3 regions of the Peribacillus sp. P4_B1 genome follow, and region 3 is predicted to be linked to each of the others. Evidence: riboswitches for the same ligand, from Rfam matches in the RefSeq annotation. Region 3 holds a riboswitch; each other region holds the start of a gene.
What was found. A riboswitch is a leader RNA that binds a small molecule or an ion and turns the genes downstream of it on or off. The one in region 3 is predicted to bind thiamine pyrophosphate.

Region 1 (7,850 bases), on a different contig from region 3:
GGATGTTATATTCCTTCAAAAGATTCTCTTCGATTTTAACCGTAATATCGTGACCTTGGATGACGGTCAAAAGAGGGTTAACATGTACGGTAGTTTCGAGCAGGATTTCACTTCCGTGCATACGGGCTTTAATTTCACTCATGTCCTTAACGCCTTCTGTCAGTATAATGGTTTGTCCGATCTTTTGCAGGAGCTGCTCGTCGAAACCATCGGTTAAAGAGATGGATGCATCACGGAAGATATCCCAGGCCGTTTTACAGATGATGATCCCTACTACAGCAGCAGCTATCGCATCCAGCCAAGGGATTCCCATCTTAGTACCGATGATTCCTATAAAAGCACCAACACTGACAAGGGCATCGGAACGATTATCCTGTGCAACGGCGTAGATGGAAGAGCTGTTGATCTTTTTACTTAACGCTAAGTTATAACGGTAGATTCCGTACATGAAGATTGCAGAGAAAAGAGCGACATAACCGGTCAGCATATTTGGAACGGTTGTTGAATCTTGCTGGAAGAAGGATTCTATAGCACTGTAAACAACCTGGATGCCCACGGTAATCATGATGAAGGCAGCTACCAGCGAGGCTATGGTTTCTGCCCGTAAATGACCATATGAATGATTATCATCAGGAGGTCTCTTCGAAATTTTCAAACCAATCAATACGGCTATGGAAGCGATGATGTCGGTCGTATTATTTAAACCATCTGCCCAAAGCCCTTTAGAATCACCGAAATAACCGAATGACAATTTAAGAGCAGACAAGAATATGTAAGCGGCAATGCTTATGTAGGCGCCTTTTTCAGCTGAAATCGAATGTTTATCCATGTCTAATCCCTCCCCGGTGTAAATTAAAAGATATCAAAACAAACCTTAGTGAGTCTATAGAAAAGTTGTTGCATTTAGCCATCTAACCTGGTTAATTGCAGATGTATTGAAGTTGGTTAAAAGAAAGGGTACCTCCATAAATATGGGAGTGGTAAGTTTTTATGATATGACATTTTCTTTAAGTTGTCTTTTATAGAAACTAGTAGTATATTCTAACCGAGGATCGAAAATTAAATACTTCCACAAGGGGAGCCAAAAGGCTGAGAGTGAACGGTTGAGTTCAGACCCTATGAACCTGATAGTTAACACTAGCGTAGGGATGTGGTTTTGGATACAAGCAATACTGGGCATCCATTACCGCCCCGGTGTTGCTTTTTTGTTTGTGCAAAATCTGGCAGGGAGGGAACTCATGGACATTTTTCATTTTTGGAGAAGGGAGAGACATGATGAAAAATAAAACGTTATTCATGACAGAGGTTGCCATTTTTGCTTCACTGGCTTTATTACTGGATTTGGTTTCTGGATTCATTTTTTCAAGAATCTGGCCGCAAGGAGGCTCGATTTCAATAGCCATGGTACCGATTTTTCTGATGGCATATCGGTGGGGCATCAAAGGTGGTATGTTAACCGGATTGTTACTTGGGCTTTTGCAGATCGTCAGTGGTACAGCATGGATCAGCACGCCGATTCAAGGCTTCATTGATTATTATCTTGCCTTTACGGTTGTCGGGATATCCGGTGTATTCATGAATAAGTTTGTAAATAGCTATAAAAAGGAAAAGCGTTCCAAAGCGAAGTGGTATGGGATTGGCGGCATGTTTTTGGGCAGTTTTCTGAGGTTTCTGTGTCATTTCATATCCGGAATCGTGTTTTTTGGCTCTGCAGCTCCAAAAGGACAGCCAGTAGTGATTTATTCATTCATTTATAATGGGACTTATATGCTGATCAGTTTTATTTTATCGGCCCTTGTGGTGATGATGTTATATTCGGCTGCTTCAAGTGTATTACTGAAAAAAGCCTATTAACAAAAAAAGCCGGATTCTATAAAGAATTCGGCTTTTTTCGGAGATTAAGCAAATTGAGTCTTACAGGGCGAAACGGCTCAATCCTCATTTTGCAATGAATACCGAACAGGGTGCGTTTTTCGCAATGGAGCTGCTTGTACTGCCAAGAAAGAATTTTTCCAAACCGCTTTTAGCGCTATTGCCTACAACGATGAGGTCGGCAGCAGTTCTTGCCGCATATTCACATACGCTATCTGGCGCATGTCCTTCCAATATCTCGAATTTCCCCTTGACTTGACATTCACTTAGCAATCTCAACGTATTACTTTCTGCGTTCTGAACACTACTCTCAACGGCGGAAGGGGTGTTATTGACCATTTGAATTTCTGGTTGTTCGACTTCAACGACGGGATGTGTCTGGACGGGATCCACATAAAATCCAGCAGCCGGTACAAACCCCGGCGCCGAGGCGTTTCCCATGATACGCTGCTCAACCTTATCAAATAGGACATGAACTACGGTCAGCTCGGCCTCAGGAAAGGCCTTTTTCAATGTTGCTCCATATTCCACTGCACGTTTACTTTCTTCATTTCCATCAAAAGCGACGACAATATGTTTTAAATTTTTTTTCATGCCATCTCTCCCCTTTTATAAGTCTTTAAAGTGTTATACCCACTTTTTAAGGGGTTCACGCCATTAATCGGTATATAGATTGCAAATTACGGGTAAAGGATAGATACGGTCATTATTAAAAATGGTAGGATGAAAATCCTGGTCCTTCAATTAGTCGCGGGCTTATTTTTCATTCGGTGAAGGGGGTATCATCGGCAACGAAACCGATACCCGGGTATAGTGCTAAAGAAAAGGCGACTTAGCTTAGGCCTTTTAGTCAATCGACGAGTTTTCTTTAATAAAAGGGGTAAAATATTTTTAATGAAACATGTCGCAGATTGGAAAATGGGGGTACAAATGAGAGGGTTAGTGAAATTAGGTCTAATTATTATATTGGTGATTGTGGTTTTAGGCGCCGGTTCACTTTTTTATTTCAGACAGGTTGCAGATATAAGCCATCTTCAAAATATTCTTCAGCAACCAACAGGAATCTATGATCGGGATGGAAATCTTGCCAGCACGATCACGGCAAATAAATCCGAAGGTGTTTCGATAGATGAAATACCGGAACATATGAAACAAGCGGTGGTTTCCATTGAGGATCACCGTTTTTATGAACATCACGGCATAGATTATCAAGGGATTTTGCGAGCGCTGATTAAAAATGCGAAGGCCGGAAGTGTTGTTGAAGGAGGGAGCACGCTTACCCAGCAGCTTGTGAAGATTACGATGCTGGAGTCGAATCGAACACTGAAGAGGAAGATTGAAGAGTTTTTTCTGGCCCAGGAAGTTGAAGATAAATATACAAAAGCTGAAATTCTGGATATGTATTTGAATCAAGTTTATTTTGGCCATGGGGCATGGGGAATTAAAAAGGCCGCAAATATTTACTTTTCCAAAGAGGTCTCTGAATTGACCGTTGCCGAGGGAGCCTTGCTGGCAGGTGTCATTAACTTGCCATCCAAACTTGATCCATATAAGAACTTAGACGGGGCAGTGAAGCGGCGTAATTTGGTTCTTTCTAAAATGGCGGAACATGGTTATTTGACGAAAGATGAAGCAGCGGCTGCAAAAAAAGATACAGTGACACTTCACATGGGGGAGAAGGAAACCGATCCATTAAAAGGGAAGTACCCTTATTATGTCGATCATGTTTTATCGGAAGCATCAAGCAAATATGGAATAAAGCTTGAGGACCTGCTTTCAAAGGGCTATAAAATATACACGACACTGGACCAATCCATGCAGCAGGCTACAGAATCCGTGTATGCGAATGAAGCCAATTTTCCAGTTGGAACGAGTACAGGAGAAATGGTTCAAAGTGGATCAGTCCTCCTTGATCCTAAAACAGGAGGGATAAGGGCAATTGTCGGTGGGAGAGGAAAGCATCAATTTATGGGATATAACCGGGCAACCCAGCTGACAAGATCTCCTGGTTCATCCATTAAACCACTTGTCGTTTATACTCCAGCGGTTGAAGAGGGATACGGCATCACTGCCCCTTTGAAGGATGAAAAAATGAGCTTTGGGGAATATGAGCCAACAAACCTGAGCGGTGTATATAAAGGAGAAGTACCCATGTATGAAGCGGTGATGAATTCCTTGAATGTACCAACGGTTTGGCTTTTGAATGAGATTGGCATCGATAAGGGGCTGGATTCTCTTAAACGGTTTGGGATTCCTTATGAAAAGGATGATCGAAATCTGTCGCTTGCTTTAGGAGGGATGAAGAAAGGTGTGTCCCCGCTGCAGATGGCAGGAGCCTTTTCAGCATTCGCCAACAGCGGGGAACGTATGGAAACCCATGCCATTGTAAAAATAGAAAATAATGATGGAAAAGAGGTAGCCGCCTGGAAAAAGGAAAGCACCAAAGTAACCTCTAAAGGCGTCGTCGATAAAATGAATTCCATGTTGCTTGGTACAGTGGAATATGGCACAGGGAAAAACGCAGCTGTATCGGGTTATGAAATAGCAGGTAAAACAGGTTCAACACAAGTTCCCATCGAAGGAATATCAGGGGTTAAAGATCAATGGTTCATCGGTTATTCACCTTCGTTGGTCGGTGCAGTATGGGCTGGATATGATAAAACGGATGAAAAGCATTATTTAACGACACACAGCAGTCAGGGAACTGCAATCATCTTTCAAAAAATAATGTCGAGAGCATTACAGAATCAAGCATCTCAATCTTTTAATACTCAAGATATCGGACCGCTTATAGCTAAACAACAGGCAGTTATAGCTGAGCAACAGGTAAAGAAAGAAGAGGAGGACAAAAGGAAGCAATATTGGATTGATAAAGGAAAAGAAATTCGGAATGGTTTGAAAAAATGGAGGGATTGGGATGTGCCGTGGTAATTTTCATGAAATGGGAGCATGGCACGCCCGTACTTTCCAATAAATTAGCATAAAAAAAAGACTGTCAATCATTGACAGTCTTTCATCATTCATTAAAAAATGAGATTTGCTATTATGCCGATTACGACGATTGCGCCTATCACCATTAAAATGGTTCTCACTTCTATACACCCTCTTCATGACGTAGTTGGAATCATTTAAATATTAACGGTTTGGTCCGATTGGAATCCAAATGCACTTTCATCATTTTCTTTACAAATAGCCTGTACTTTTTCTAGCATGGCATGTACATTCTCGCCTTCAAGTATGACTTTCATGGTTGCACACTCTTGAAGAATGAGCACAAAGGATACGAAAGTCGAAAGTTTCTTGGCATCGACCAATTTATGGTTGCAGATAAAATATATATTCCCTTTAAATTCTTTTGTAACTTGATATAGGTTCATGATTTGTCGCATGGATAATCTTTTATTTGTTTTAATATCAGAAGAAATCACTTTATTCATGTCGTTTACTCCTTTTGTTTTTATACTTTTGGAAAAGCATAATCAAGATGTCAATTCAGCTACAACACTTTTTAAAATGAACAAGTATGTTTGGTCTTTTTTATGTAATTGTTAGCGGGTCATGTTGTATATTTACCCGAGTGAAAGATTTTGAAACCTATTTGAAAATTTCAATTTTTGGAGGGGGAACGAACTATGCTAACACTTATTAAAAATGGGGAGCTTTATGGTCCGGAATATATGGGCCAAAAAGATATCCTCTTGGTTGGAAAGCAAATTGGCTTCATTGAGGACAAGATTGATGTCCCTGCAGAGTTCGTTGAAATGAAAGTGATTGATGCGAGTGGCCAAATTGTGGTTCCGGGTTTTATAGATGCTCACGTACATATTATCGGCGGAGGTGGGGAAGGGGGCTTTAAAACGAGGACACCAGAAATCCAATTAACAGATGCCACTTTAGCGGGTATAACGACATTGGTAGGGGTCATCGGAACAGATGGGACGACAAGGACCATGCCAGCACTGCTTGCTAAAGCGAGAGCGCTTGAAGAAGAAGGCATTAGCTGCTTCGTTCATACTGGTTCCTATCAAGTTCCAGTCAAGACGTTAACCGGTAAGATCGAAGATGATTTGATTCTTGTGGATAAAATTATCGGTGTTGGCGAAATTGCCATTGCCGATCATCGTTCTTCACAGCCGACTGTAGCTGAACTGGCTAAATTGGCCTCTCAAGCGCGTAATGGAGGTCTGTTGTCTGGGAAAAGCGGTATCGTCAACATTCATGTCGGCTACAGTCAAAACCATTTGCAGGTAATTGAAGAAGTTGTCGAGACAACGGAAATACCGATCACACAGTTTTACCCTACACATATAAATCGAAATCCGCATTTATTCAAAGCAGGGATGGAATATGCAAAAAAAGGGGGTTATATTGATTTTACGACAAGTACGATCAAGAAGTTCCTTGAAGATGGGGAGGTCAAAGCAAGTACAGCAATAAAGAGAGCACTAGAAGAAGGGGTAGATATCAGGCAGATCACCTTAACTTCAGATGGGCAAGCAAGCCTGCCTGACTTCGATGGCAGTGGCAACCTGCGCGGTTTGAACATTGGTACATGCATGTCCTTATATGATTCTGTCGTAGATGCGGTCACCGAGGATGGAGTGTCAATTGCCGATGCCATACGAGTTGTGACGGAAAATCCGGCAAATATTTTAAACCTCACTAAGAAGGGTCGGCTTGAGGTAGGGAATGACGCCGATATCATCATATTGAAGAAACAAACGTTAGAAATAAATAGGGTTATCGCGATGGGGCAAATCATGGTCAAAGATGGTGAAGCGGTCGTGAAAGGCACATTTGAAAAATAGATCTTACTAATACCGTGTAGCGGGGTAAGGAAAAATGAAATCTTGTTGGTAAAGTAAACCTCGATCGAGCGAATATCTAAGGTATATTGAATAAATGTCAGTTTAACTAAAATAACTGGATTAGTACTTGGGCGTCTACCTCTGAATACATATCTTTCACCAAGTCATATATGAATGCGAAGTCAATGGCGGCCTCCATTTTTCGAACCAAATGGTTCGCTGGCACCAGTTAATCTAAAGTAATCATTTCAAGTTGATTTCGCTGATTAGAATCATGTTTGGAAGCATCCTTATCACCCCAAGTTTTTATGCTTCTATTTTAAACAATAAAGACTGTAGGCAAAAGAGATTTTAATTTTATCACAAAGCTGATGAAACGGATGGTGCGAGACCCCGCAGGCGCAAGCCGAGGGAGGACCGCCCACGGAAAGGGAGTGCACTGCGTTTCAATCAACGTTCAAATTGTACAAGCCATAAAAAAACGTTTGTCAACAGTCTGAGACCCATGATTATAATGGGTCTTTTTGTGCTGGATCCTGATTTTGATGATAGTGGATGTACTTTTTTTATTTAGGCAGCCCTTGAATGGATGCTAGCTAACAAGTGACTTGAAAAGGTCGGAGCATATCCCAAAACTTGCCGGTAACCCGCTGATTTTACATTGGATTTTTCCATAATCGGGCATATTTTCAAAATGAAGGTGAGATATAAGAAAACACATTCTAAATAAAGGTAATATACGAAAAATTCATTCTATTTAACATATTATTAAAATCTTGGATGTATTATCCTTTTATATAAGCAAATGTAGTTTATGAAACAGTAATTATTCACAGACATAAAAGACCAATGAAAACTTTTTGGGCTGTTATTTCATGACTGTTCAAATCCTTGGTAAGTTTGCGAAACAAATCTATCTTAAGGGGAGAAATGAAATGGAAAAGACGGGAAACCCAATAATGAAAGCGTATTCAAATGAAGGTGAGCCGGAAATGTTTCGTGTTTTGACACCTGACGGAGAAATAGTTGGAACGATTGATGGGAAAATCGATAAATCATTAATGTTAAAGATGTATGAGAGCATGCTACTGCTCAGAACATTTGACCGTAAATCAATTAATCTCCAGCGCCAAGGCAGAATGGGAACTTATGCACCTTTCGAAGGACAGG
Region 2 (7,850 bases), on a different contig from region 3:
GCCTTTTTCTTTGGATCGGCAGAGGGGTTGGCACTGCTGATAGTTTCTGGAATGTTCCTATCTTTCTTCAACTTAGGGGCATGGGGTGCGCTTTATGCGTATACACCTGAGCAGTATCCAACTGCAGTTCGTGGAACCGGTACAGGGCTAGCTGCTGGTATTGGCAGGATTGGCGGTGTCCTGGGGCCATTGCTTGTAGGGTATTTAGTTGCTGCCGGTACCCCGATTTCAACGATTTTCACCATATTTACAATTGCTATTCTAGTGGGAGCCGCTGCTGTGGCTTTTGGGAAGGAAACAAAGAATACCGTTTTGACATAAACGAAGGAAGGGGACCAATCAGTCCCCTCTTTTCTTTACTTAAAGTCTTTTATTATTTTTAAAAGGAGTTCGGAGGCAATCTTTGGACTATCTGCATTCATGATGGCTGAAACGACTGCGGTACCGGATAGCCCGCTATCTGAAAGTGAGGAAATGTTATCGGCTGTGATACCCCCGATTGCTACGGCAGGAATCGATACGCTGCGGCAAATTTCCTCCAAATCTTCAATGGCCATTAGCGTTGCATCTTGTTTGGTCTTCGTCGGGAAAACGGAACCGACTCCGATATAGTCTGCTCCATTTTGTTCGGCTTCGAGAGCTTCTTCAAGTGTGGAGACTGAAACACCGACAATCATATCGTCAGGAACCATTTGTTTGATGACAGGCAGTGGAAGATCATCTTGCCCAATATGAATTCCGTCCGCTTCAACAGCGAGTGCTATATCTACCCGGTCATTAATGATAAGGGGAATGGACAGCTCGCTCAATAACTGTTTTAATGCAGAAGCCTTTTTATAAAAGGAGAGGGAGGAATTGTTTTTCTCTCTAAGTTGTACGATCGAAACTCCTCCTGAAACCGATTCTGCAATGATTTTGGTCAATTCTTCTATTGCTATCGACTCTTCCGTAACTAAATATAGACTTAAATCAATTTGGGACTTCTTCATTTATTTTCACCTCATGCATCCAGATTTCCTTATCCATTCTTGATATTGCATCCATTAATCGCACTCGAAACGTTCCTGTCCCTTCATCTTCTTGAAGTTTTGCAGCTGCCAGGTCCCCTGAAATGCTCATGGTCGAGATACCGGCAATTGCCGCAGAATAGAAATCGTCCGTGACTCCGGAAAAGGTGCCGATAAGAGCAGTGGCCATGCATCCGGTACCAGTAACATTAGTTAAAAGGAGATTCCCGTTGTCGATAATTGACGTATGTTTTCCGTCGCTGACCGCATCCTTAGCCCCGCTGACCACGATGATACTATTCAAATTATTTGCTGCTTGTGCAGCCAGCTCTGCATTGCTAATCGCTAGTTCCCCTGAATCCACTCCGCGTGTAACGATATCCCCCCCCATCAATCGAAGGATCTCACTCGCATTTCCGCGAATGATTTGGAAAGTAACCTTACTTAGGAGCTCTGTGACTTTCTCTGTCCGATAGGAGGTGGCACCCACTCCCACCGGGTCCAAAATGACTGGGATATTCAGGGCATTTGCCGTCTTGCCGGCAATCTCCATTGCTTCTAAGGCTTTATCATCAATCGTACCGAAATTCAGGACCAATGCATTCGCTAATTTGACCATATCCGCCACTTCACTGGGGCTCGATGTCATTACAGGTGAGCCACCGATGGCAAGGGTGACATTGGCACAGTCGTTGACCGTAACAAAGTTGGTGATTTGGTGAACGAGAGGTTTTCTTTCTCGTACTTTCACGAATAAATCGGCTGCAGCAACATTCATATTAAGTCACTCCGTTCTTTTTTTGAAAATGAATGAAAATGATGGACAGGTCCATGCCCCCTACCGATTGAAAAGCTATTACGTATCGCTTCGGAAATATAGGTTTTGGCCAGTTCAATCGACTCTTTCAATGGCAGTCCATTTGCCAGGTTGGATGTAATGGCGGATGATAGGGTACAGCCTGTACCATGTGTGTTTTGTGTATGAATGCGTTCTCCCTTGATCCATTGGAAGTCAGTTCCATCATAAAAAAGATCGTTTGGATTTCCTGCTGCATGGCCCCCTTTAAGTAAAACGGCTTTAGAACCTAGTTCATGTATGGATATGCATGCCCTGTAAAAATCTTGTTTCGTTCGAATCGACAAGCCAGTAAGGACTTCCGCTTCTGGTACATTCGGGGTTACAAGTGTTGCAAGCGGAAGTAATTCCATTTTTAAGGCAGTGACAGCTTTTTCGTCTAGCAAATGGTGGCCGCTTTTTGAAATCATGACTGGGTCAAGGATAACGATGGAAGGTAAGTAGGTTTTAATGGACGCAGCGACTGTTTTCACTATTTCTTTTGATCCAAGCATTCCTATTTTTACTGCATCGACATGAATATCCTCAAAGATGGCAGCAATTTGATCCGAGATGATAGCTGTTTCGATGGCCTGAACTGAACGCACTTCCATTGTGTTTTGTGCAGTAACGGCTGTAATGGCAGACATTCCAAAGACACCATGTGCAGAAAATGTTTTTAAATCTGCTTGTATTCCAGCACCGCCCCCTGAATCAGAGCCTGCGATGGTTAATGCTGTTTTCATAAAAAATCCCCTTCATATAATTATTTTTTAGAAGTATGTTAAGTAATATGAAAGCTAAAAGCGCACCTGCGAATGAACTAAGCATAAAAGCTGGTAAAAAACCAAAAAGAGCAGCTTTTTCCCCCAATAGGAGGAGTGCAAGTGGATAACAGGATAGGGATCCGAGAATGCCGGTCCCAATCACTTCCCCTAGACAGGCGAATTTCAAGCTTTGTGTTTTTCGATAAAGGACGGCAGCCAATAGTGCACCTATCATGCTGCCAGGAAAGGCGAAAATTGAACCGGTACCAGACATGTTTCTAATGATGGAAACTAATAAAGCTTGTGTTACCGAATAGGCAGGTCCCAATAAAACGGCTGTCAGGACATTTGCCAGATGCTGTATCGGGAAGATTTTAGCAAATCCGACAGGGATGAAAATAATTGAACTGGTCAGAGTCGTTATACCCGTGATCATGGCAGTCAACGTCATTTTCTTGATTGGATTCATCATCATGTCAATACCTACAGTGGCCAATCCTGTTCATTTTGAACCATATCCCAGAATAAATATTCATATCGGGAAGTCACCAAAAAGTGCTTTTCTAATCTCAGAAGTTCCTTTTCAGGCATGCCTCTTGTTAATTCTTCCAATAAAGCAATCAGCCACTTGTGTGCCTCACCGAATTCAGGAGATGAATAGGACCTTATCCAATCTGCGTAGCGGTTGTTTTCCAATGCTTCACCATTTTGTTTTTTTAATATCAAACCGATTTCGTAATAATCCCAAGCACATGGTAGGAGACAAGCGATGAGGTCTGCCAAAGTCCCATGCTGAGCTGCATTTAGCATGTAACCCGTATAGGCTAAAGTGGTAGGCGTAGGTTCTGTTTCTTCCAATTCCTTGGTACTGATTCCGAATTCCGAAGCATATCCATTTCCACTTGAAGAGTTTCATTTAAAATACTGGAAAATCTTGCCATGGTTTCGATATTATGAGCTTTGATGACACCTAGAGCAAAAAGCTTGGAATATTCCATGAGATAGATATAGTCCTGCTTCAAATAATAAGAAAACTTCTTTTCAGGTAGCGTGCCGTTTCCAATTGCCTGGACAAAGGGATGTGAATGGTTCCTTTTCCAAATTTCTTTTGCCCGTCCATGAAGTCTTTCACTGAAGGTTTCTAATTTAGTATTCTCCATTGTTCATCCTCCTTTAGAATAGATCCCCTATTTACATCCATAAAAAAAACCGCTCCTGAATACGGAACGGGGTAGATGGATAAAGTCTGCAAATGGACGATATCATCCACTTCCCTCCGCCGGTATGAGCCGGTTCAGGTTCAAAGGGTCCGGAACTAATTCCATCTCAGTCTAAAAAAAGACTCCCCTAGTGGTGTGAATTGTATGTAATTACTGACATCATATCAGAAAGACAAGAAAATGCAACCCACATTTGAAAGGGGAAACCCATTTATGGCAAGTGGAAAAGGAAGAACCAGGTAATTGACTTTTGATGTTTATTGGGATAAAATCATTTCTACATCATTTATATATTGAATTCTTATCCAGAGAGGTGGAGGGACTTGGCCCAAAGAAACCTCGGCAGCAGACCCATTTTGGGAACTGTGCTAAATCCAACAAGCATTTGCTTGGAAGATAAGAAGAGCCATACGGACACTGTAAGCCTCTTCTTGAATTAGAAGAGGCTTTTATTTTTGCGGAATAACGTTTAGTGGCATACTAGAAAAGGTATATATAATTTGGTGAAATCAAACCGGTTAATACAGTTTAGCTCAACTAGAAGCGGGCTCTATGATGACTAGGAAAGGAGCCATTTACATGGCAGAATTATTTAAGAGGATTGAACAGAGGAAGGCAATGCTTATTGAAGAGTTATTGGCCAATGGAGTATACAAAACCTCTGATGAAAGGCACCTTTATGATGCCCCGTTAAAAGTACTTGAAAATGAATATAAGATTGTAATAAATAGACCAAATAACGAGTCTCCTTCGGAATGGATGACATAGTATCCGATAGGCTATAATCTTGGGATAAGGGATATGATGTAAGCATTCGCAGTCTATACTTGTGGATGCTTTTTTTATTTGTGTTTATATAGGGGATGACACAATATATACATATTTAGAAAATGAAATAGGCTTTTTGTCACATTTAAACAGTAAAATTACACATTTAATTTCAAATAAATAGTTGATTTTAACTATAAGTTTCATTATGATGAAGGTGTAAAAAAATTGAATAAATGGGAGGTGGCTTGATGCTTTGCCAGAAGGTAACTGTGGAAAAAGTAGAAGAGAAGAGACAAGAAATGATTAAATTGGCGGCAATTTATGGTTTAACAAGTCTTCTAACTGTTCAAGCAAGCCAAGAATTGGATACGCTGTTGAATGCTTTAACAAATAAAAGAGATTCTGAATATTTTTCCCTTAAGAAAGTATATAGGTATTTCTAAATTCTCCATTTCGGCCTAGTTTAATCTGAAAAAGGCTACTGCTCAAGGCAATAGCTTTTAAATGAATATTTTAATTATCGACACGTTTCCCAAGTATAATCAAATCTCTTTCAATGCCATCGAGCTCTGCAACTCGAGGCAAATTTGCCCATTTTTCAAACCCGAATTTTGAAAAAAGCTTCAGGCTAGGTATATTGTGGGCAAAAATGAAACCTAATAAAGTCTTCACCCCTAATTTAGGGCTCACTTCAATTGCCTTTTGAATCGAAATTTGTCCGATTCCTTTTCCCCGGAAATAATCATCGATATAAATGCTGATTTCGGCCGTAGAATCATAAGCTGGCCGGCCATAGAAAGATTGAAAGCTCATCCATCCGGCAGTTTGCCCTTCTATAGTAATGATATATAGTGGTCGACTTTCTGAATGATGTTCCTCAAACCATTTAACCCTCGATTGTACGGATACAGGTTCCGTATCTGCCGTGACCATTCTTGAAGCAATTGTCGAATTATATATTTCAACGATTCTGGGTAAATCCGAAAGTGCTGCCTCCCTAAACTCTATGTGCTCTGCCATCATTTAAACTCCTATCTATCATTTATATTCAATCTCCAGAATAAAGGGTATCATCCCGCTTACATAAAGGCCGGTGAATGAAGCCCAATCCATTGAAAGTTTTATATTATCATACACTCTTTACTATTTATCTGACAATTCATTTTTGTATGTTAAAACTACAGATTTTTGGGTATTTAAAATGATGAAATACTTCATAGTAAATAGACAAAAGGAGAAACCAATGAAAAAAGTAGCAGGTTTGTTAATTATTGTACTAGTTATTTGTTTTGCTGCATATAAATTTCAGGCCTCGGAGTCGAAAGATGTGCAAAGGGTAATGGCTTTTGGAGATTCGTTAACCTATGGAAAAGGGGATAAGGACGGGGAGGGATATGTAGAAGGTCTGGAGGATGAATTGAATAATCCGGAATCGGAACAAAAAGTGAGTTTTTGGAATTACGGGATAAAAGGTCAGGAAACGGATGGGATCATGAATCAGCTTGATGATTACCGCATTAAATCGAAACTTGATAAAGCCGATACTTTCATCGTTTATATTGGAACCAATGACTTGATCAATAGTAACGGCGGTGACTTGAAGAAAATAAGTGATCGAAAAATCGATGAGGGTAAACGGGAGTATATCAACCATCTTGATAAGATTACTTCGACACTGATAAAGGCAAACGATAAAGCGGATATACTTGTAGTGGGACTGTATAATCCGATTAAAGATAATCAAAAACTTGAAAAGCACATCCAAGATTATAACCAATCAATAATGGGAATATCGAAAAAGGATAAAAGGATGGTATTCATTCCTACAAATGATCTTTTTGAGAATAAAAAGAAAACCGAGTATTTCAGTGATAAGATTCATCCCAATGAAAAGGGATATCAGCTCATTACGAATCGGATTTTGGAAAGTTATCATTTCAAATGAAAGTAAAAATGCACAGAAGGCTGAATTATACCCCGGATAACGGACATACATAAAAAAGTGTCCCTTATCCGGGTTTTTTTGAGATTGAGACTGTTCCCATTGATTTAATGGCTGCTGTTCTTACTTTTGCTTATGCGGGCGTATTTTACTTTTATCCCTATTTATGCTGAGGCATTAGGTATGACATCTATTACAAGTTATTTCTTTGTAATCTTCGCACTCTTTATAAAACTGTCACGTCCATTTGTTGGAAAACTATTTGATCGTAATGGAGCAAATCATATAGTCTATCCATTCGTATTAATTTTTATCATAGGTATGATCATTTTGAGTCAAGCACATACCATGAATGCATTTTTAAGTGCGGGAGCAATCATAGGGGAAGAGTTTGGTGTTCTTCAACCTGCTATGCAAACTCTTCTGTTCAGTCAGTAAATACTGAGCGAAAAGGGTTAGCAACTTCAACGTTTTTTTTATTCAATGATTTAGGTGTGGCATTAGGTTCCTTCACTATAGGTATTGTCTCCTCACATACTACCTATAGTTTTGTATATATAGTATGTGAGCTGTAATGATTTTTCTTTATGTTCTTTATTATTGCTTACAACATCGCAAAGTCATTGCTATTTGGAGCTATATGGAATTTCGGAATTTATTTGTATTAGGTAAATTTTACCTTTATGACTATCATAGAGCTTTTTGAAAAATAGACAACTATAAATCGGTTCGTTTCGTCAAAAAGCATTATTATTTTACACATTCATATAGAAAATGGAATAATTAAAGGAGATTAGCTAGGCCATAAGAGGAGATGCTATAAATGAAAATATCAGGGGAGAACTTTTAATTGGGGTCAAAGGACTATCGGATGAACAACTGGACGCCCATCCTGAAGAAGGACGTTGGAGCATCATTCAGATATTGGATCATTTATATTTAATGGAGAGGGCCATAACAAGGATATTGCCGATAAATTGAATAGCGATGAAAGCATTCCAGCTGTGGATAAACCAATCGAGCTTACTTTAAATCGAGAATTGAAGGTTCTGGCCCCGCCATTTGTCATTCCGTCAGAATCATTCCAAACTTTGAGCAAGGTTAAGGATAAGTTGTCCGAATCCCGCAAAGCCTTTATACAAGTCGTTGATCATGCAAAACGAAATGATCTCGAACAAAAGTCTTTTCCTCACCCTTTGTTTAAAGAATTAGGCTTGAAGCAATGGGTTACTTTCGTGGGACTTCATGAAAAACGGCATTTAATGCAAATAGAAGAATTGAAATCAAAGTTATAATAGAAGAAAAACT
Region 3 (7,850 bases):
GAGCGGCACGGGTGTTACTGTGACGGCACTATGTCCGGGGCTGACGTCAACCGGATTCGTCGATCGCTCGGGTATGGGCGCCTCGAAGCTGTTCCAGAGTGGGGCTATAATGGAGGCCGGGCAGGTGGCTGAGGAAGGGTACCGAGGCTTCTTGCGCGGGAAGACACTCATTATGCCAGGGGCTCGCAACCGGTTCGTGGCGTTCATTCCGCGATTAATGCCGCGCAAGATGATGACCCGTATGGTCAGATCCATGCAGGACAGAACGGGGGATTGACCTTATGGAGGGCGGCCAGGATTGGCTGTTGATTACGGCCTGACAACCCAGCCAAGGGCTCCTAACTTATCCGAACGATGCTCTCAGCAAAGAACGCAATTACTAATCTGTTGTGGATATATTCTACAACACTATTTCAATTATTTGGAGGTCAATTATGAATTATTCTCAATCAATTCAAAACTTGTTTAAACCATTCGCATTCGGAAATACGACGCTGGCAAATCGTATAGTGATGGCACCGATGACGAGACAATTTTCTCCTGAAGGAGTGCCTGGTCCGGATGTGGCCGCCTATTATCGCCGCAGGGCTGAAAATGGCGTTGGACTTATCGTGACAGAAGGTACGGTGATTAATCATTCGGATTCGTCCAATCAAGCCAATGTACCGCATTTCTATGGCGAAGCTGCATTAAACGGTTGGGCAAACGTCGTGGCTGCTGTACACGAAGTAGGCGGACGGATTATTCCGCAGATTTGGCATATGGGTGCGCGAGGCCATGTTGGCGATTATTCGGAATTGGATATCGCCGCAATCGTTCAAGCCTTTGCGCAGGCAGCATTCGAAGCCAAGCGGCTTGGCTTCGACGGCATTGAGCTTCACGGTGCGCATGGATATTTGATCGACCAATTCTTCTGGGAGAAAACGAACCCGCGTACCGACAGCTATGGCGGCGACATGGTTGCCCGCACCCGCTTCGCGGTCGAGGTCATCGAAGCTTGCCGCCGTGCCGTCGGACCGGAATTCCCGATTGTGCTGCGGTTCTCGCAATGGAAGCAGACGGATTTTACAGCGAAACTGGCAGCAACGCCGGCGCTGCTGGAACGGTTCCTGACGCCACTTTCCGATGCGGGCGTCGATATTTTCCACTGCTCGACCCGCCGTTTCTGGGAGCCTGAGTTCGAAGGCTCCAATCTGAATCTCGCCGGATGGACAAAAAAGCTGACGGGTAAACCGACGATTACGGTTGGATCGGTCGGTCTGGATAACGATTTTACGAGTCACTTTACGGAAGGAAAGAGTGCCAAAAATACCAAGATCGACGGGTTAATCGAAAGGCTTGAACGTGAAGAATTTGATCTGGTAGCCGTGGGTCGGGCATTAATGGTTGATCCTGCTTGGGTAAACAAGATTCGTGACGGCCGAACAGCTGAATTGGTTCCCTTTACATCTGAGTCAGTGAGAACACTTCATTAAGCCTCCGTTTGATTAGTTAACACAAGATACATTCTGGAGTTTATGGATAAAAGTGCTATACGATTGCCGCACAGCGAAGCATATGGAGATTTATGACAGCGATAAAGTTGTAGGGACTGTAGACGAAAACTATGAATTCAAATTAAGAGATCCAATCTATCCAATACTTTGATGCATAATATTTTGTTATGTCTGTCTTTAAAAAAGACTCTTTTCGTAAAGATTGTTGTTTTTAAAACGAAACTATTTAAGGTTGATTGGAGCGGAAGTGCGAGACTCCTGCGGGAGCACCGCCCGCCCCGCGGAAAGCGAGCATCTGGAGGGGAAATCAACCACAACTCACTACCTGGTAAATAGCAACAAAGTATGTGAAAACAGCCTTAAAAAAAGAGGATAAGAGTATCTTATTATTCCATAGAGAATGGGGGGCTGCGGCATCCTCTTTTCTTCATCCTTAGCGTATTAGAAGATTGAAAGACTAGTAATCCAAAAGATTAATAATGAACATCTTTGATTGAAAACTTTTCTAATACGTTTGACAATTGGATTTATCGTGTTAATATAAAGGCAAATGAAATATATATACAATTTGTACCACTAGGGGTGCTTTATAGGTAAAAACTGATTTTACCTGAGAAGCTGAGATTAAAGTATGACTTTAAGACCCTTAGAACCTGATCTGGTTTATACCAGCGTAGGGAAGTGGGGTCTGGGAAAATACGTTTCTGTATTATTTCAAGTACAACCACTTTCTTTACGTTAAAGAAAGTGGTTTTTTATTTGCAAAAAAAAGGGGTTATAAAAGGCTTTTATCCGTATCATTCATAAAAAAATAGAATTTGGAGGTAATGGACATGAAGTTTTCAGAGGAAATCCGCCAGGAAGTTGATCATATTTGGGAAGCTAGCTTTAATCACCCGTTTGTTGCAGGAATAGGAGATGGCACATTGCCAATAGAGTGTTTTCGTTTTTATGTCAAGCAGGATGCCTATTATTTATCTCATTTTGCTAGAGTTCAAGCTTTAGGAGCAGTCAAGGCTACAGATTTACATACAACAAGCAGGCTTGCCGGCCACGCACAGGGAACATATGAAGCGGAGTTGAAGCTTCATGAAAATTTTTCTGAGAGATTAGGCATCACCAAAGAAGAACGGGAAAGTTTCAAACCTGCCCCGACTGCCTATGCTTACACTTCCCATATGTATCGTGCGGCATATTCTGGACATTTAGGTGACGTTATTGCGGCTATCTTGCCATGTTATTGGCTGTATTATGAAATAGGTGAAAAGCTGCAAGAGTGTAAACCGGAAGAGCCGATTTATCAAGAATGGATAGCAGCTTACGGCGGAGAGTGGTTCCGCTCTTTGGTAGAAGAACAAATTGCCAGGCTTGATGAGATTGCTGAAAAGGTAACAGATGAAGATAAGGAAAGAATGAAGGAGCATTTTATCCTTAGCAGCCAATATGAGTACTCATTTTGGGAAATGGCTTATCGTTTAGAGACATGGCCTGTGCATAAGGAAATACTAGAAGTATAAAGGAGATTGAAACATGAAAAAAGGATTGAAATTAACGGATATATTAGTCACGATCGTGATTTCCGTAGCATTTGGAATCGTTTATATCCTTTGGGGTTCGATTTATTATTCCGTTAAACCATTAGGATTACATCTAGATCAACTTATTTATGGAATGTGGTTTATAGCTGGCCCCGTCGCCTTTTTGATTTTACGGAAACCGGGTGTGGCACTTCTGGCAGAGATAGCTGCAGCTTCAGGTGAATTCTTTCTAGGTTCACCATGGGGGCTGTCCGTACTCTTATATGGGGTGGTCCAAGGTTTGTTCGCTGAACTGGTATTCATGGCGTTCAAATATAAAAAATTCAATATGCCGGTGGCCGTTTTAGCTGCGATAGCTTCCTGCCTTGCATCAGTAATAATGGATTTTGCCTACGGGGAAATAGGTGCTCTCACTCTTTGGAATTTATCGTTATTCATGATAGCGAGGTTTGTGGGTTCCATATTCTTTGCAGGTGTAACTGCTTATTATCTAGTTAAAGTCCTGGAAGCAACAGGAGTAACTAATCTAGTTCGTCCAGTTTCAAGTAAAGATTATGCAGAACTGGACCAAAAGTAGAGGTTGATGGCCATGAAACCAATCGTTTCTGTTGAGAAGTTAAGAATGAAATTTCCAGGTGATGGGTCTTTGATTTTCAAGGACCTATCCGTCTCGATTGATAAAGGTGAAAAAGTTCTATTGTTGGGACCATCAGGATGTGGTAAGTCGACTCTTTTGCAAGTGTTAAGCGGATTGATTCCGAATTCCATCGAAGTCCCGATGAAAGCGGAGAAATTGAAATGCGCTTCTTCATGGGGATATGTTTTTCAAGACCCTGATAGTCAGTTTTGCATGCCATTTGCCGATGAGGAAATTGCCTTCGTCCTTGAGAACCTTTCCGTCCCTAAAGAAGAAATGAATGAGAAAATCCAAAATCATATTCGTAAAGTAGGATTGAACCTAGGCCATACAAGTATAGAAACATTATCAGGCGGGATGAAACAGCGTCTGGCAATCGCTTCAGTATTGGCCCTTGAACCGGAAGTGATATTTTTAGATGAACCAACCGCCATGCTTGATCCGGAAGGAACTAAAGAAATCTGGGATTTGTTGAAGGAAGTCGGTCGAGACAAAACGGTAATTATCGTCGAGCATAAAATCGACCATGTTTTAGAATTCATCGAACGAATCGTGCTTTTTAACGGTGAAGGTGAAATCATGGCTGATGGTCCAAGAGATACCATCCTTTCACTATATAAAAAGGAAATGAAAGAACATGGAATTTGGTTCCCTGGTGTTTGGGATGAATATATACAAGAGAATGCCCCCATTCGGGAACAACAATTTGCAGACGGTTCACCCTTAGTGCATGTGCAAGGCTTTAGCGGTTTTCGGAATAAAGAGGAAAAAATCAAGGTTGAAGAATTGATGGTCCATTCAGGGGAATGGATTGTAATCAGGGGAGAAAATGGCGCGGGAAAGAGTACTCTTTTGCATGCACTGATGCAGTTCATAAAAACGAATGGTACGTATGAATTAATGGGAGCCCCTATTAAAAGGATGAAAAATCTAACCGATCATATGACGTTTGTCTTTCAAAATCCTGAGTTTCAGTTCATTGCAAATTCTGTATATGAAGAGATTGCTTATTCATTGCGAATTGGAAAAAGGCCACAACAAGAAATAATGGAGAGAGTTCAATCATTGCTTGAAGTGTTCCGCCTAGAGGCCCATCGGGATAAACATCCATTTCAATTATCAATGGGTCAAAAGCGTCGCTTAAGCGTAGCTGCCTCTATCGTCATAGACAAAAAAATCATTCTCTTGGATGAGCCTACCTTTGGCCAAGATTCGAAAAATACCTTTGCATTACTGGAATGGTTTGAGGAATATCGAAGGCGCGGAACAACAGTGATCATGGTAACTCATGACGATCATATTTCGAGAAACTTTGCAACCAGGATCTGGACGGTTAAAGACGGAAATGTAATAAGTGATGAAAAGGTCAACACGCAATCCGGATTTATGGAGACCAAAGTTTTATCATTTTAAAAGGAGTGTCATGTAGATGAATGTTTCAAGTGCAGAAACATGGCTCCATAAGGTTAATCCAAGCCTTAAACTATGCGCATTGCTTGTTTTATGCATTGTGGCATTATTCATTCATGATCTGAATTATATGATGAATGTGACCATTGGTGTTTTATTCTTATTTTTGTGTTTTACGGGGCATTCGATGAAACGCATCTTACTTTTGTCAATCCCTTTTTGTTTCATTTTTATATCCACTTCTCTAGCAATGATTTTATTCGGTAAAGGTGAGACACTTTGGTTTAAGTGGGGTCTTATATCGATTACGGAAGAAAGTTTCATGAGGGGATTACTGGTAGGCTTTCGAGCTTTGCTTTTTGCGGCACTTGGTTTAACTTTTTCCTTGACGACGAGACCTGTGAACTTGTTTTATTCCTTAATGCAGCAAGTTAAGCTTAAACCGAAATATGCTTATAGTTTCATGGCAGCTTTAAGGCTCATCCCCATCATGATGGAAGAGTTACAAACGATACGAAACGCGATGAAGGTACGCGGTTTCGAAAGGGGAAAAGGGATCAGATCGGTATATTATAAAATGAAAGCCTATTCCATCCCATTGTTATCCGGAAGCATCAGACGTGCTCACAGAATCGCGGTTGCGATGGAGGCGAAGCGATTTACAGACACTCGGGATCGAACATACTATTATGAATTTGGGTTTTCAATAAAAGACCATGGATTCATTCTGTATTTTATCATCCTGCTGTTGGCAGCGTTTTATCTATCGGTTCATTTCCCGCTACTACCTATTTGATTTTATGAGATTGCAAGTTTACTAGTTAGGGGTTCTAAGTATGAATGCACAAGAATTGCATATTATTTCTACTGGAAAACAGCCAATTGAAAAGTTCGTAGAAATCGCTTCAAACATTCAGGAACATGTTGATTTCTTCTATCTAAGGGAAAAAAATATGAATGCATCAGAACTCTATCGAGCAGTGACCCTGTTACATAATAATAAGATTCCGCTTTCTAAGATCATCATTAATGACAGGGTGGATGTAGCCTGGGCGCACAAAGTATTTGGTGTGCAATTGGCTTTTCATAGTTTAGATGCAGGAGTCGTAAAAAGAGCATTTCCAGGGATGAGTGTTGGCTGTTCGATCCATTCCATGGATGAAGCAAAAGCCGCTTTTTGCTACGGTGCCAATTACGCGATATATGGTCATGTTTTTGAAACGGATTCAAAACGCGGTCTTCCTCCTAAGGGAGTTGAGGAGCTACATGCAATCACAAAAAATGTCAATCTTCCGATTATTGCAATAGGCGGAATAACACCCTCCAATTGTCAAATCGTGCGCGATGCTGGGGCACAAGGAATTGCAGTCATGTCAGGTGTGCTTGAAGCGGAAAATCCGGTTAGAGCCGTTAAAGAATATTCGAAGTCTTTAGGAAAGGAGACATAAGATGAATTCCATATATGATGCAATCATTGTTGGGGGAGGAGTAATTGGTGGATCCATTGCTTTTCAATTAGCCAAACGAGGTAAAAAGGTCCTTTTATTGGAAAAAGATAGACTTGCCAGTAAAGCTTCCGGTGCTGCAGCCGGGATGTTAGGAGCACAGGCTGAGCTGGATGCAGATAACCCGCTCTTTACATTGGCAAGCCGAAGCAGGGGGATGTTTCCTGCACTGTCGAAAGAATTGAAAGACATAAGTGGAATAGACATCGAATTAGTGAATAAGGGTATGTTTAAGGTGGCGCTTACGGATGACCAGGTTGCAGAGTTGAAGAAAATGATCAAAGTCCAGCAAGATGCGGGACTTGAGGCGGAATGGTTATCTACTGCCGAAATAAGGAAAACGGAACCGCTTCTTTCGGATGAGATTAAGGGAGGCATGTTCATTCCGGGGGATGGACAAGTTTCAGCAACAAGTCTGTCGCTCGCTTTTACTAAATCTGCAGCTGCCCTTGGTGTGGATATAAAGGAATTTGTCCATGTTTTTGATTTACGTACGGAAAATGGATATGTAAAAGGAGTGTCCACTAATATAGGCGAATTTTCAAGTGAAAATGTAATTGTGGCAAGTGGGGCTTGGAGTGCTTTCCTCCTTGAAAAGTCAGGAATAAACCTCGATACCTATCCGATAAAGGGGGAGTGCTTCTCCGTCCTGACTGATCGTCCATTGCTTGAAAAAACGATCTTTTCACATGGCTGCTATCTTGTACCCAAAGTTGGCGGGAGAATCATTGTCGGGGCAACGGTAAAAGCGAACACTTTCGATCAAAAGGTAAGTATGGAAGGGATCTCAACGTTAATAGAAAAGGCAACGCAATTGCTTCCGGCAATTAAAGAAACCGAGTGGGAAAAGACATGGGCAGGTATACGCCCCCAAACAGGGGACGGCCTTCCGTACTTTGGTGAACATCCAGCATACAAAGGACTTTTCATTGCAACGGGTCACTTCAGGAATGGTATCCTGCTTTCTCCAATTACAGGTGTACTTATTGCGGATATTGTGGAAGGGAAGACAAACCCTGAATGGTCCGCTTTTCGATTGGAGCGTTCGATACAGACCCAATTTTCATAATGGAGGTGAATGAATTGGAATTGATTATTAACGGGGAAAAAATACGGATTCCTGCTGATGAGTCAACAGTTACAGGACTTTTGCAACACTTTAATTTACATCAAAAAGTAGTGATAGTTGAATTGAATGATGAAATATTAGCAAAAGAAAATCAAAGTGAAACACTTTTGTCAAATGGGGACAAGGTCGAGATTG

Region 1: linked by a shared signal. The riboswitch ahead of thiT (energy-coupled thiamine transporter ThiT) and the one ahead of tenA (thiaminase II) in region 3 are both predicted to bind thiamine pyrophosphate.
Region 2: linked by a shared signal. The riboswitch ahead of tenA (thiaminase II) and the one ahead of tenA (thiaminase II) in region 3 are both predicted to bind thiamine pyrophosphate.

What each region holds. Positions count from the first base shown of each region.
Region 1 is NZ_JBFUHM010000018.1:31,633-39,482, forward strand. It holds gene AC1DVK_RS12485 (cation diffusion facilitator family transporter) at 1-829, opposite strand, end outside; TPP riboswitch at 1,065-1,166, shown strand; gene thiT (energy-coupled thiamine transporter ThiT) at 1,276-1,854, shown strand; gene AC1DVK_RS12495 (universal stress protein) at 1,939-2,466, opposite strand; gene AC1DVK_RS12500 (transglycosylase domain-containing protein) at 2,767-4,803, shown strand; gene AC1DVK_RS12505 (hypothetical protein) at 5,001-5,309, opposite strand; gene iadA (beta-aspartyl-peptidase) at 5,505-6,680, shown strand; partial or broken gene AC1DVK_RS12515 (transposase) at 6,743-6,909, opposite strand; gene pdhA (pyruvate dehydrogenase (acetyl-transferring) E1 component subunit alpha) at 7,616-7,850, shown strand, end outside.
Region 2 is NZ_JBFUHM010000006.1:48,146-55,995, reverse strand. It holds gene AC1DVK_RS04975 (MFS transporter) at 1-321, shown strand, start outside; gene thiE (thiamine phosphate synthase) at 357-989, opposite strand; gene thiM (hydroxyethylthiazole kinase) at 970-1,785, opposite strand; gene thiD (bifunctional hydroxymethylpyrimidine kinase/phosphomethylpyrimidine kinase) at 1,782-2,588, opposite strand; gene thiW (energy coupling factor transporter S component ThiW) at 2,557-3,078, opposite strand; partial or broken gene tenA (thiaminase II) at 3,093-3,769, opposite strand; TPP riboswitch at 3,864-3,968, opposite strand; SAM riboswitch class I at 4,128-4,232, shown strand; gene AC1DVK_RS04945 (Fur-regulated basic protein FbpA) at 4,409-4,597, shown strand; gene AC1DVK_RS04940 (aspartyl-phosphate phosphatase Spo0E family protein) at 4,849-5,043, shown strand; gene AC1DVK_RS04935 (GNAT family N-acetyltransferase) at 5,114-5,620, opposite strand; gene AC1DVK_RS04930 (DUF459 domain-containing protein) at 5,844-6,545, shown strand; gene AC1DVK_RS04925 (MFS transporter) at 6,672-6,980, shown strand; gene AC1DVK_RS04920 (DinB family protein) at 7,347-7,523, shown strand; gene AC1DVK_RS04915 (hypothetical protein) at 7,448-7,837, shown strand.
Region 3 is NZ_JBFUHM010000013.1:7,171-15,020, reverse strand. It holds gene AC1DVK_RS09700 (SDR family NAD(P)-dependent oxidoreductase) at 1-277, shown strand, start outside; gene AC1DVK_RS09695 (NADH:flavin oxidoreductase) at 435-1,475, shown strand; gene AC1DVK_RS09690 (hypothetical protein) at 1,702-1,872, shown strand; TPP riboswitch at 2,065-2,193, shown strand; gene tenA (thiaminase II) at 2,330-3,013, shown strand; gene AC1DVK_RS09680 (ECF transporter S component) at 3,027-3,611, shown strand; gene AC1DVK_RS09675 (ABC transporter ATP-binding protein) at 3,624-5,084, shown strand; gene AC1DVK_RS09670 (energy-coupling factor transporter transmembrane component T family protein) at 5,101-5,877, shown strand; gene AC1DVK_RS09665 (thiamine phosphate synthase) at 5,918-6,529, shown strand; gene thiO (glycine oxidase ThiO) at 6,531-7,655, shown strand; gene thiS (sulfur carrier protein ThiS) at 7,670-7,850, shown strand, end outside.